One region of the Rhodococcus sp. 1R11 genome, then DNA from elsewhere that is predicted to be linked to it. Evidence: riboswitches for the same ligand, from Rfam matches in the RefSeq annotation. Region 1 holds a riboswitch; the other holds the start of a gene.
The links. Region 1 has a riboswitch for thiamine pyrophosphate ahead of thiO (glycine oxidase ThiO). Riboswitches for the same ligand answer to the same signal wherever they lie in the genome.

Region 1 (5,850 bases):
ATCGCGACCAACCGCGCAGGCGTCGAACGCATCGTGTATCGAACCGGTGGCTTGCCTGCAGCGGCACCGACGTGGGGTGCCGTTGTCGGGGGGACGGCAGCGGAGGGAGTAATGCCGGCCGCGATCACGCACCGAGCATATAAGCAGGCGGACCGCGCTGCAGCCACTACAGCACAGACACAGCGGCGAGGCGGTTCACCTAGGGTGGGGAGCATGCGCGGTGACGGGGACGGTTGGGTGATCGGTGAGAACGGTTCTCGGCACTGGGGCAAGCACGGCGCCGCCGGTTTGCTGCTCCGTGCGCCCTCCGATGCGGGCGAACCGATGGTGTTGCTGCAGCACCGCGCGTTGTGGAGTCATCAGGGCGGAACGTGGGCCCTGCCGGGCGGGGCTCGCGACTCGCACGAGAGCACCGAGCACGCGGCGGTCCGCGAGGCGCACGAGGAAGCCGGTATCGCGGCCGAACAGTTGAGCGTGCGCAGCGAGCGTGTCACCGCCGCAGTCCCGAGCGGTTGGTCGTACACCACGGTCATCGCCGACACCGATCACCCGCTCGCCACCGTCCCGAACGGTGAGAGCACCGAACTGCGATGGGTGCCGGAGTCCATCGTCGCCGAGCTGCCACTGCACCCGGGTTTCGCGTCGAGCTGGCCGTCGTTGCGTACCGAGCCGCTGCGCGTGCTGCTCGACACCGCCAACGTCCTCGGCTCCCGGCCCGACGGCTGGTGGAAGGACCGCGCCGGCTCGACGGATGCGCTGTTGACGTCCTTGGCCGCGACACTGCCGCGCACGGTGGAGCTACCGAGCGGCCAGTACGGCTGGCTCACCCGCATCGAGGCCGTGCTCGAAGGGCAAGCGCGCGACGCCCTGATCGACGATCCGCGCATCCCGGTGATTCTCGCGGACGGCAGTGGCGACGACACCCTCACCGATCAGGCCCACCGATCGACGGACCTGACCGCGTTGGTCACCGCCGACCGCGGCCTGCAGAATCGACTGCCCGGCGCGGTGCAGGTGCTCTCGCCGTCCGCCGTGCTCGCCTGGCTGTGACATCCGCTTTGTGACATCAGCCCAGTGACGTCAGTTCTGTAGCGCCTGTACCAGCGCGCGTGCGGCAGCCTGCGGATCGCGCGCCTCGGTGATCGCCCGAACGACCACGATGCGCTCGGCTCCCGCCGCTCGAACCTGATCCACATTGGTCGCGTCGACGCCGCCGATGGCGAACCATGGCCGCTCCGGCAGCGCATCCGCGGTGGCCCGCAGCGTTTCCAAGCCGGCGGCCGAGCGGTTGGGCTTGGTGGGCGTCGGCCACACCGGACCGACGGCGAAGTAGTCGACGCCGTCCTCGATCGCAGCGAGCGAGGACTGCGCGCGGTTCTGCGTCGAGCGTCCGATCACCACGTCCGGGCCGAGAATCTGGCGCGCATAATGCACCGGCAGGTCACCCTGGCCCAGATGCAGGACGTCGGCACCGGACGCCAGCGCCAGATCCGCGCGGTCGTTGACGGCCAGCAATGCACCGTGGCGTTTGGTGGCAGCGAGCAGAATCGCCAGCGCAGCGAGCTCGTCCTTGGCCTCGAGCGGCCCGAACTGGCGCTCACCGGCGGAGTTCTTGTCGCGCAGCTGGATGATGTCGACGCCGCCGGACAACGCGGCCTCGGCGAACTGCGCGAGATCGCCCTTGTCGCGCCTGGCATCGGTACACAGGTAGAGGCGAGCGGACGCAAGACGCTCGCGAGGAGTCTGGTTGCGGGCGGTCTGAGTTGGGTGCACGAAACGAACTGTATTCTCATGGCAGCCGCGACCGACGACGGAGTGGCCGACATATCGCGGGAGTCCCGAGGATCGTGGGGCTGAGAGTGGGTTCGCCGCCCTTACCGTCAATACCTGAACCCGATCATGCGGGCGCAGGGAGTGAGGACGTGAATCGCGTGCATATCGTCGTAATCGGCGGAGGCGTCATCGGGCTGTCGACGGCGCTACGACTGGCGGAGGACGGCCACCGGGTGGTGGTGCACGATCCTGCGCTGGGTCGAGGCGCGTCGTGGGTCGCCGGCGGCATGCTGGCCCCGCTGTCCGAGGGGTGGCCCGGTGAACACGAACTCCTACGGCTCGGTGCCGCGTCACTGGCGCGGTGGCCGGACTTCGCCGGACGCCTTCCCGGCCCGTCGGTGTTCTCGGCCACCGGATCGATGACGGTTGCCCTCGACTCCGCCGATGCCTCCGACCTGCGCACGATCGCCGAATGGGTGGGCGAGCAGGGACACGAGCTCGAGATTCTCGGCCGCGCGCAGGTGCGTGAACTCGAACCTGCGTTGGCGCAGAACATTCGGCTCGGATTGTTGGCACCGACCGAGCTGTCCGTCGACAATCGGGCCCTGGTCGCCGCGCTCGAGCAGGGATGTCTCGATGCCGGAGTGGAGTTCGTGGCAACCTCGATCGACGCAATTCCCGACGCCGACCAGGTGGTCCTGGCCGCCGGTTCTCGCTGCGCCGCACTGTGGCCGACACTGCCCGTCCGGCCGGTGAAAGGCGAGATCCTGCGGCTGCGTCGCCGACCCAGCGCCGCACCGCCGCCGAGCCGCACCATCCGCGGAACCGTGCACGGCCGCCCCGTGTACCTGGTGCCACGCGGTGACGGATTGGTCGTCGGCGCAACACAATACGAATCCGGTGAGGACACGCAGGTCACCGTGGCGGGGGTACGAGACCTGATCGCCGACGCGGAACGGCTGATGCCGAGCATCGGCGAGTACGAACTGTACGAGACCGCTGCAGGATTACGGCCGATGAGCCCCGACGGACTGCCGTTGATCGGCAGACTCGCCGACAACGTGATCGTCGCTACCGGACACGGCCGCAACGGCATTCTGCTCGCGCCGATCACCGCAGACGCCGTCGCCGCGCTGATATCGGGCGAGGCGCTACCCGAGGCGAAAGCCGCCACACCCGAACGCTTCTCGGACATCTCGAGCCCACAGATCGACTCTTCTCGAATCGAAAGGACACCATGACACAGGTTGCCATCGGCATCACCGTCAACGGCGAGGATCACCTGCTCACCGAGGACATGACCATGCGTCGGCTGCTCGAATTCCTGGGGCTGCCCGAGAAGGGCATTGCCGTCGCCGTCGACGGTGCTGTGCTGCCCAAGAGTCGCTGGGAGACCACCGACGTCCAAAAGGGTTGGACCATCGACGTTCTCACCGCAGTGCAGGGTGGTTGAGCGCATGACGGACGTGACCACTTCCGGACTGACAATTGCCGATCGCACCTTCACCTCGCGGCTCATCACCGGCACCGGGGGAGCGGCCAACCTCGCCGTCCTCGAGGAGGCGCTCGTGGCGTCGGGCACCGAACTGACCACCGTCGCGATGCGCCGCGTCGACGCCGCAGGTGGGACGGGAGTGCTCGATCTGCTGCGCCGGTTGAACATCGCCCCGCTGCCGAACACCGCGGGGTGTCGAGGATCGGCCGAGGCCGTGCTCACCGCTCAACTGGGCCGCGAGGCGCTCGAGACCGACTGGGTGAAGCTCGAAGTGATCGCCGACGAGCGAACCCTGCTGCCCGACGCCATCGAATTGGTCAGGGCAGCAGAGCAACTCGTCGACGACGGTTTCCAGGTGCTGCCGTACACCACCGACGACCCGGTGCTGGCCAAGCGTCTCGAAGACATCGGCTGCGTGGCCGTCATGCCGCTCGGCTCGCCCATCGGCACCGGCCTCGGCATCGCCAACCCGCACAACATCGAGATGATCGTCGAGGCGGCAGGGGTGCCGGTGATCCTCGACGCGGGCATCGGCACCGCCAGCGACGCCACCCTCGCGATGGAACTCGGCTGCGATGCAGTGCTGCTCGCGACCGCGGTGACCCGCGCCAAGGATCCCGCGCTGATGGCGTCGGCGATGAAGCATGCGGTGGCCGCGGGTTACCAAGCCCGACATGCAGGCCGCATCCCGAAACGATTCTGGGCGCAGGCCAGCTCACCGATGTAGCGGCTGCGTCGGCGGCGCGGCGCTTTGTGTGGTGCTGCGTATTTCGCAAACGCGAGCGCGTTTGCGAAACGCGCGCAGAATAGTGGCGAAAATGAGGGCGAATCCCCGCGCATCTGGCAAACGCGCGCGCATTTGCGGCCGCGCTCAGGCGACCACGCGACGCAGCCAGGCCTTCGCTGTCTCAGGGTCTGTGTCATCCAAAAGGATGATGCAAGTCGCGACTGTGGGGCGATGTGGACACGCCGTCGATCAGGGACAGTTGTCCCATGATCGAAGTGACAGGACTGACCAAGCAGTACGGAGCGGTGACGGCGGTCGACAACCTCACCTTCACCATCAAACCCGGCATCGTGACCGGCTTTCTCGGACCGAACGGTGCGGGCAAGTCCACCACGATGCGGATGATTCTCGGGCTCGACCGCCCCACCTCGGGGACGGCGACCATCGAGGGCAAGAGCTACAGCCACCTGAAGCAGCCACTGCGTACCGTCGGCGCTCTGCTCGACGCCAAGTGGGTGCACCCCAACCGATCTGCGCGTGCACATCTGGAATGGATGGCCGCCTCCAACGGAATCCCCAAGTCCCGCGTCGACGAGGTGCTGCGGCTGGTGGGCCTGTCCGAGGTAGCGAAGAAGAATGCAGGCGGGTTCTCGCTCGGCATGTCCCAGCGGCTCGGTCTGGCCGGCGCTCTTCTCGGCGACCCCAAGGTGTTGCTGTTCGACGAGCCGGTCAACGGACTCGATCCCGAGGGCATCGTCTGGATCCGAAAGTTCATGCAGCGCTTGGCAGCCGAGGGCCGCACGGTCCTGGTGTCGAGCCACTTGCTCTCGGAGATGGCGCAGACGGCCGAACACCTCATCGTCATCGGACGCGGCAAGCTGATCTCCGATTCCTCGGTGCAGGAATTCATCGACCACGCCTCCGAGGCCTCGGTACGCGTGCGTAGCCCACAGCTCGACGGCCTGCGCCAGGTGCTGACCACCGCCGGCCTCACCGTGCGTGAGCCGGACAAGTCCGACGAACTGCAGCCCTCGCTCGTGGTGTTGAACTCCACCACCGACGCGATCGGCGACCTCGCCGGCCGGGCCGGAATCACTCTGCACGAGTTGGCCTCTCAGCGCGGCTCGCTCGAGGAAGCTTTCATGAAACTCACCGGAGACACAGTGCAATATCACGGCTCGGGAGCCGAAGACCAGAACACTCAGCAAGCAATGGGCGGTGCACTCTGATGGGCGTCTTGGCAGCAGAAAGAATCAAGTTCACCTCGACCAAGTCGCCCTGGTGGTGCAGCGCGATCGTGGTGGTCTTCGGCCTCGGGTTCGGAGCCATTCTGGGTTGGGCCGCAAAGACGGCCATCGGCCCCGATGCGCCGGAAGGTCTACCACCGACCACCGCATACGACGTCGTCGGTAGCGGCGTCGGCGGACTCGGCATCATGGTGTTGATGATCCTCGGCGCTCTCACCGTCACCAGCGAATACCGCTTCGGCCTGATCCGAACCACGTTCCAGGCGATCACCAACCGGGCCTCGGTGCTCGGTGCGAAGGCTCTCATCGTCGGCGTGTACGGGGCTGTGCTGTCGCTGGTACTGGCTTTCGGCGCATTGTTCTTGGCCAAGTCCATCGCGGGTGAGGAAGCCGGGGCTCTGTTGAGCTTCGACGTCGACGGCACCTGGCGCGTCGTCTACGGCACCGCAGTTCTGGCGTTCGTGCAGATAGTTCTGGCCGTTGCCGTGGGTGCGCTGATTCGTCAGTCCGCCGGTGCCATTGCCGTGTTGTTGTTGTGGCCGTTGCTCATCGAGAACCTCGTGGGGATCATCCCGAAGGTCGGCGAGAAGATTCAGCCGTTCCTGCCG
Region 2 (5,850 bases), on a different contig from region 1:
CGGGTGTACGGACCGGCGCGGACATGGCGAAGGCTCTTGCCCTCGGTGCCGATGCGGTTCTACTCGGCCGCCCGTTCCTCTACGGTCTCGCCCTCGGTGGGCAGGAGGGGGTTGCACACGTATTACGTTGCCTGCTGGCCGAATTCGACTTGGTGACCAGCCTGTCCGGCCATACCGGCGCGGACGAGCTCGGTCGCGACTCGATCGAGGCGTCCTGATGGAGTGGACGAAGCACGCCATCTGGTGGCACTTGTACCCGCTCGGCTTCACCGGTGCGCCGGTGCACGGATGGGACGGTGAATCGCAGTCGGATCTGCACCGGCTGAACAGAATCGAGAAGTGGCTCGACTACGCCCTCGAGCTCGGTGCGTCGGGCATCGCCCTCGGTCCGATCTTCGAGTCCGAGAAGCACGGCTACGACACCGTCGACTACTACCATGTCGACGGTCGGCTCGGCACCGACGAGGATATCGACTCGCTGATCGCGGCGGCGCACTCCCGCGGCCTGAAGGTGATGTTCGACGGCGTCTTCAACCATGTCGCGCAAAGCTTCCCGAAGTTCCGTGAGGCCCTGGCCGAGGGCCCGGATTCCGAGGCCGCCGGGTGGTTCCATCTGGACTGGTCCGGGAACGAGCCGACGCATCGCAACTTCGAGGGCCACGACGAACTGGTCGCACTCAACCACGAGAGCCCGCATGTGCAGCAGTACGTCGTGGATGTGCTCTCGCACTGGCTCGAACGCGGCGTCGACGCCTGGCGGCTCGACGCGGCCTACGCTGTACCGCCACGCTTTTGGGCCGCGGTGCTCCCGAAGGTTCGTGAGAAGCACTCGGATGCATACTTTCTGGGCGAGGTCATCCACGGTGACTACGACCGGATCGTCTCGGCCTCCACGTTGGATTCGGTTACCCAGTACGAACTGTGGAAGGCGATCTGGAGTGGCCTGAGCGAGAAGAATTTCTTCGAGCTCTCGCATGCGTTGGAGCGCCATAACGGCTGGCTCGACGCCTTCGTGCCCGCCACCTTCGTCGGAAATCATGACGTCAACCGCATCGCCAGCGTCATCGAGGACGAGCGACATCTGCTGCACGCGTTGGTGGTTCTGTTCACCGTGGGCGGTATGCCGATGATCTACTACGGCGACGAGCAGGCGTTCCGCGGTATCAAGGAAGATCGCGTCGGCGGTGATGACGAGGTGCGTCCCGAATACCCGGAGACATCCGAGGATCTGGCCCCGTACGGTTGGCCGGTCTACCGCGTGCATCAGGAGCTGATCGCAGTTCGGCGTCGCAATCCGTGGTTGTACTCCGCGCGCACCGAGACTCTCGAGCTCACCAACACCGCACTGCTCTACCGCGTGTACGCGGACGACAATTCGATGACGGTGGCGCTCAACCTCGGCGACGACGCGATCGACTACGCGGTCGAAGGTGCTGAGGTGATCGCGGGCGAGGCACACCTGGACGGCGGCAGGGTCACGGTGCCCGCGCACGGCTGGGCGATCGTCAGCTGAGTGCTCTGGCCGCCTTTGCGCGGTCGAAGAACGCCAGCAGATGCGGCAGCTGTTCGTCGGTCACGGTGAACTTCATACGGTCGCCCGAATAGCCGATGCTGCCGTCGGATGCTCGCAGACCGAGGACGATCTTGGTGCCGTCCCGCGTCGGCTTCGCGTCCACACCGAGCTGATCGACGTGCCACCGACAGCGCCCACCGGCCGCGATCCTCACGGCGGCGTCGAACGCTTCGACCGTGCGGTGGTCGAGTACAAAAATCACGTTCTCGTCGAGGCGATACTCCAGGTAGACGCGTTCGGCCATGGCGGCACAGTAACTTGTCATCGTCCTATTCGGGTATCTATCAACTGAGCTAGAGACCCGTATCGACGGCAATGCAGCGACCTGCCGAGCCCGGTGGGTACAGTCGAGCGCGACACGGGGTGCCCCCAGGGGCTGAGAACACACCCGTCGAACCTGATCTGGTTAGGACCAGCGAAGGGAATGTCGTGACGTTTCGGTATTCCTGTCTCTCGTGACGGTCCCGACCTCGAACGAGAGGCGAGGCGCATGAAAATCGACGAGCAGACGGTGTTGGTCACCGGCGGTGGGCGCGGACTCGGGGCAGCGATCGCTGCGGCGTTCGCCGGTCAAGGCGCACGTGTGGTGATCGACTATCGCACCAGCAAAGAAGCCGCCGAAGCGCTGGCCGACCGCCTGGGCGGAAATGCTTTCGCGGTTCAGGGTGATGTGACCGACGAGAGCGCGGTGGCCACGGTGTTCGACTCGGCCCGTGCGCATTTCGGCACTCCGATCACCACCGTCGTCAACAACGCATTGGCCGACTTCTCGTTCGACGGTGATGCCCGCCCCAAGGCCGACACCATCACCTGGGAGCGCTTCGACGCCCAGTTGCGTGGCAGCGTCCGCGCCGCGTTGCTCACCACTCAGGCTGCGCTGCCGGGAATGCGTGAGGCGGGCTTCGGCCGAATCATCAACGTGGGCACCAACTTGTTTCAGAATCCGGTGGTGCCGTACCACGACTACACGGCGTCCAAGGCCGCACTGCTCTCGCTGACCCGCACTCTGTCCGCGGACCTGGGCGTTGACAACATCACCGTCAACATGGTCTCGGGTGGACTGCTGCGCACCACCGATGCCAGCGCCGCGACCCCGGCCGAGGTGTTCGACTTCATCGCTGCCTCGACCCCGCTGCAACGCGTCACCACGCCGGAGGAATTCGCCGATGCTCTGCTGTTCTTCGCCTCCCCGTGGGCGCGGTCGGTGACCGGTCAGAACCTCGTTGTCGACGGCGGTCTGGTCAAGAACTGATATGCACCTCAACGCGTTTCTGTACGGCTGCGGACATCACAGTGCAGCGTGGCGGCATCCCGATTCGCGAGTGGAGGACCTGGGCAACATCGCGTACTACGAGGAACTTGCGCAGCTGGCCGAACGGGGAAAGTTCGACGCGGTGTTCTTCGCCGACGGGCATTCCGTTCGCGATCCGGCCGGCGCAGGAACCTGGTTTCTCGAACCGATCACGGCGCTGTCGGCCATGGCCAGAGCCACCACCCACATCGGTCTGGTCACGACTGTGTCGTCGACGTTCTACACCCCGTTCCATGCCGCGCGCATGCTGGCGTCGCTCGATCACATCAGCGGCGGCCGAGCCGGCTGGAACGTCGTCACCTCCATGTTCGACGCCGAGGCACGCAACCACGGGATGGATGTCATCCCGGCTCGTGAGGAGCGTTATGCTCGCGCCGAAGAGTTCGTCGATACTGCACTGGCGCTGTGGGATTCGTGGGACGCCGACGCGTTGACGCTCGATCGCGCCGGAGCGTATGCGGACCCGGCCAAGGTGCATGCCATCGATCACGACGGCAAACATTTTCGGGTCGACGGTCCGTTGACGGTGCCGCGTTCACCGCAGGGCAGGCCGGTGCTGTTCCAGGCCGGGGCGTCGGGGCCGGGTCGTGATCTCGCTGCGAAGTACGCCGAGGCCATCTATGCCGTCGCCTACGATCTCGTTGCAGCGCAGAGCTATTACGACGACGTGAAGGCGCGCATCGCCCACGCGGGCCGAGACAGTGCGGCAGTGGGAATCATGCCGGGTTTGGTGACGTACATCGGATCGACGATGGACGAGGCCCGACGCAAGAAGGCCGAACTGGATCAGCTGCTACCGACCGAGCAGTCACTGGCAATGTTGTCGACCTTCACCGGACAGGACTGTGCTGCTTGGGAACTCGATGAACCGGTGCCCCCGCTACCGCCGGCAGCAGAGTTCACCGGACCGCAGGGCCGCTACGAGACGATTCTGCGCATCGTCGAGAAAGACGCCCCCACCGTGCGTGAGTTGCTCGGCACGCTGGCTGCCGGCGGCGGGCACGCAACGATGATCGGCACACCGGAGTCCATCGCCGACGAGATGGAAACCTGGATTGGTCGCGGTGCCGACGGATTCAACCTGATGTGCCCGCGCTACCCGGATTCGCTCACGGAATTCGTCGATCAGGTGGTCCCTATCTTGCAGCAGCGCAGTCTCTTTCGTGCGGACTACACCACCTCGACGCTTCGCGGGCACCTGGCTCACTGAGCGGCCGGCCCGAAGACTCCTCGATCGACGAACGTCACCAGAGCGTCGAGACCGTCCTCGGGCGAGCCCTGCCACAGCCGCGCGAAATTCTCCGTCGCACCGCCGATCAGCATCGCGGTGGTGGCAGGAGGTGCCGGAAGCTCGACTCGTGCCTTCTCGAATGCGCTGAGGCGTTCGACCCAGGGCTCGAATTGAACCTGCGTGAATCTCTGCATCCGTTCGGCGAATTCTGGACTCACCAGTGCGGCGTCCCGAAGCGCATCGATCACAACCCGGTGCCGTGTCAGCAACTGCCAGAAGACCTCCAGATGTGGACGCATGGTGGGGTGCTCGCGAGCGGAAGGATCCTGCGCCGCGACGATGACGTCGGCGTCCTCACCGATCTGTTCGGCGAGGGCCAACAGCAACTCGTCCTTGCCCGAGTAGTGGTTGTAGAACGACCCTGCGGCCCGGCCTGCTTCCCGGGTGATGTCGACGATCTTGGTGTTGAGGTATCCGGACCGGGCGAAGACGGCGCGGGCGGCATTTTCCAGCTCGATGCGAGTCTGCTCGGCCTGGTGAGCGCGACCAGTGGTTGCCACCGCTGTTCCCCTTCCTGTTGACACCTCAACAGTCAGGCTACACACTGAATCAGGATTCAGTGAATGACCATTCGTCGAAAGGCCGGACATGAAGGCAGCAGTTCTGACCGAGTTCGGGGTGCCGACGTACACGGACCACGGCAACCCAGCACCTGCGGAGGGTTCGGAGGTGATCGACGTGGCGGCTGCAACGCTCAATGCCGTCGACATCGTCATTGCCGCCGGTACCCACTACCTCAGTCCGCGGTCGCTGCCGACGGTCATCGGCATCGAAGGCGCGGGTACCACGCAGGACGGACGCCGCGTCTACTTCTCACCGGCGCTCTCGCCCCACGGTTCGATGGCTGAGCAGACTTTGGTGCCGACGGCCTCGCTCATCGAACTACCCGACGGGCTGGATTTCTCGACCGCCGCGACACTGGGTAACGCAGGTCTGGCCGCCCTGATGCCGCTGACCCATGGGGCTCGAATGACGCCGGGGGAGAACGTCGTGATCCTCGGTGGCACCGGGGTGGTCGGGCGCCTCGCCGTACAGGCGGCGCGATTGCTCGGCGCAGGCTCGATCACGGTCGTCGGACGTGACGAGCACGCCCTCGAATCCACCCGTGAACTCGGGGCCACGGCCACGGTTGCCATCGGCGACAACAGTGTCGACGAGCTGAGCTCTGCTATTCGGCGGGCATCCTCCGGCGCTGATGTCGTTGTCGACTATGTCTGGGGCACAGTCGCTCTCGCGGCACTGCAAGCCGGCAACCGCCTCGTTCGTCTGGTGCAGATCGGTGACCGAGCCGGGGCCGACATCACCGTGCCGGCACAACTCATGCGCTCGCTCGGAGCAAGCATCGTCGGATTCATGCCGCTGCACTACGGACGGAGTGTCACCTCGCAGGCGTATCGCACCCTGGCCGACTGGGCTGTCGCAGGACAGATCGCGGTGGAGTACGAGAACATGCCACTGGCCGAGGTGGCGAGTGCATGGGAGCGCGCCCCACGCACCCGTCACAAGCTGGTACTGGTCCCCTGACCCATCAGCCCATCAGCCCAGCGAGTCGATGAATTCCGTTGTCAATCGCGCGATGTCGTCCGCATGGGAGATCGGCGACCAGTGTCCCGCCGGGATGTCGTTGCGCGTGAGGTTCTTGACCCACTTGCCGGTGTCGTCGTAGTGGTACGG

Region 2: linked by a shared signal. The riboswitch ahead of E4P29_RS24300 (3-oxoacyl-ACP reductase) and the one ahead of thiO (glycine oxidase ThiO) in region 1 are both predicted to bind thiamine pyrophosphate.

The regions. Positions count from the first base shown of each region.
Region 1 is NZ_SPNG01000001.1:450,294-456,143, reverse strand. It holds gene E4P29_RS02285 (hypothetical protein) at 1-128, opposite strand, end outside; gene E4P29_RS02280 (NUDIX hydrolase) at 214-1,050, shown strand; gene thiE (thiamine phosphate synthase) at 1,081-1,773, opposite strand; TPP riboswitch at 1,820-1,931, shown strand; gene thiO (glycine oxidase ThiO) at 1,932-3,014, shown strand; gene thiS (sulfur carrier protein ThiS) at 3,011-3,226, shown strand; gene E4P29_RS02260 (thiazole synthase) at 3,231-3,995, shown strand; gene E4P29_RS02255 (ABC transporter ATP-binding protein) at 4,262-5,224, shown strand; gene E4P29_RS02250 (ABC transporter permease) at 5,224-5,850, shown strand, end outside.
Region 2 is NZ_SPNG01000019.1:19,483-25,332, forward strand. It holds gene E4P29_RS24285 (alpha-hydroxy-acid oxidizing protein) at 1-218, shown strand, start outside; gene E4P29_RS24290 (alpha-amylase family glycosyl hydrolase) at 218-1,513, shown strand; gene E4P29_RS24295 (hypothetical protein) at 1,506-1,817, opposite strand; TPP riboswitch at 1,923-2,015, shown strand; gene E4P29_RS24300 (3-oxoacyl-ACP reductase) at 2,064-2,825, shown strand; gene E4P29_RS24305 (LLM class flavin-dependent oxidoreductase) at 2,827-4,095, shown strand; gene E4P29_RS24310 (TetR/AcrR family transcriptional regulator) at 4,089-4,676, opposite strand; gene E4P29_RS24315 (zinc-binding dehydrogenase) at 4,765-5,700, shown strand; gene E4P29_RS24320 (alpha/beta fold hydrolase) at 5,713-5,850, opposite strand, start outside.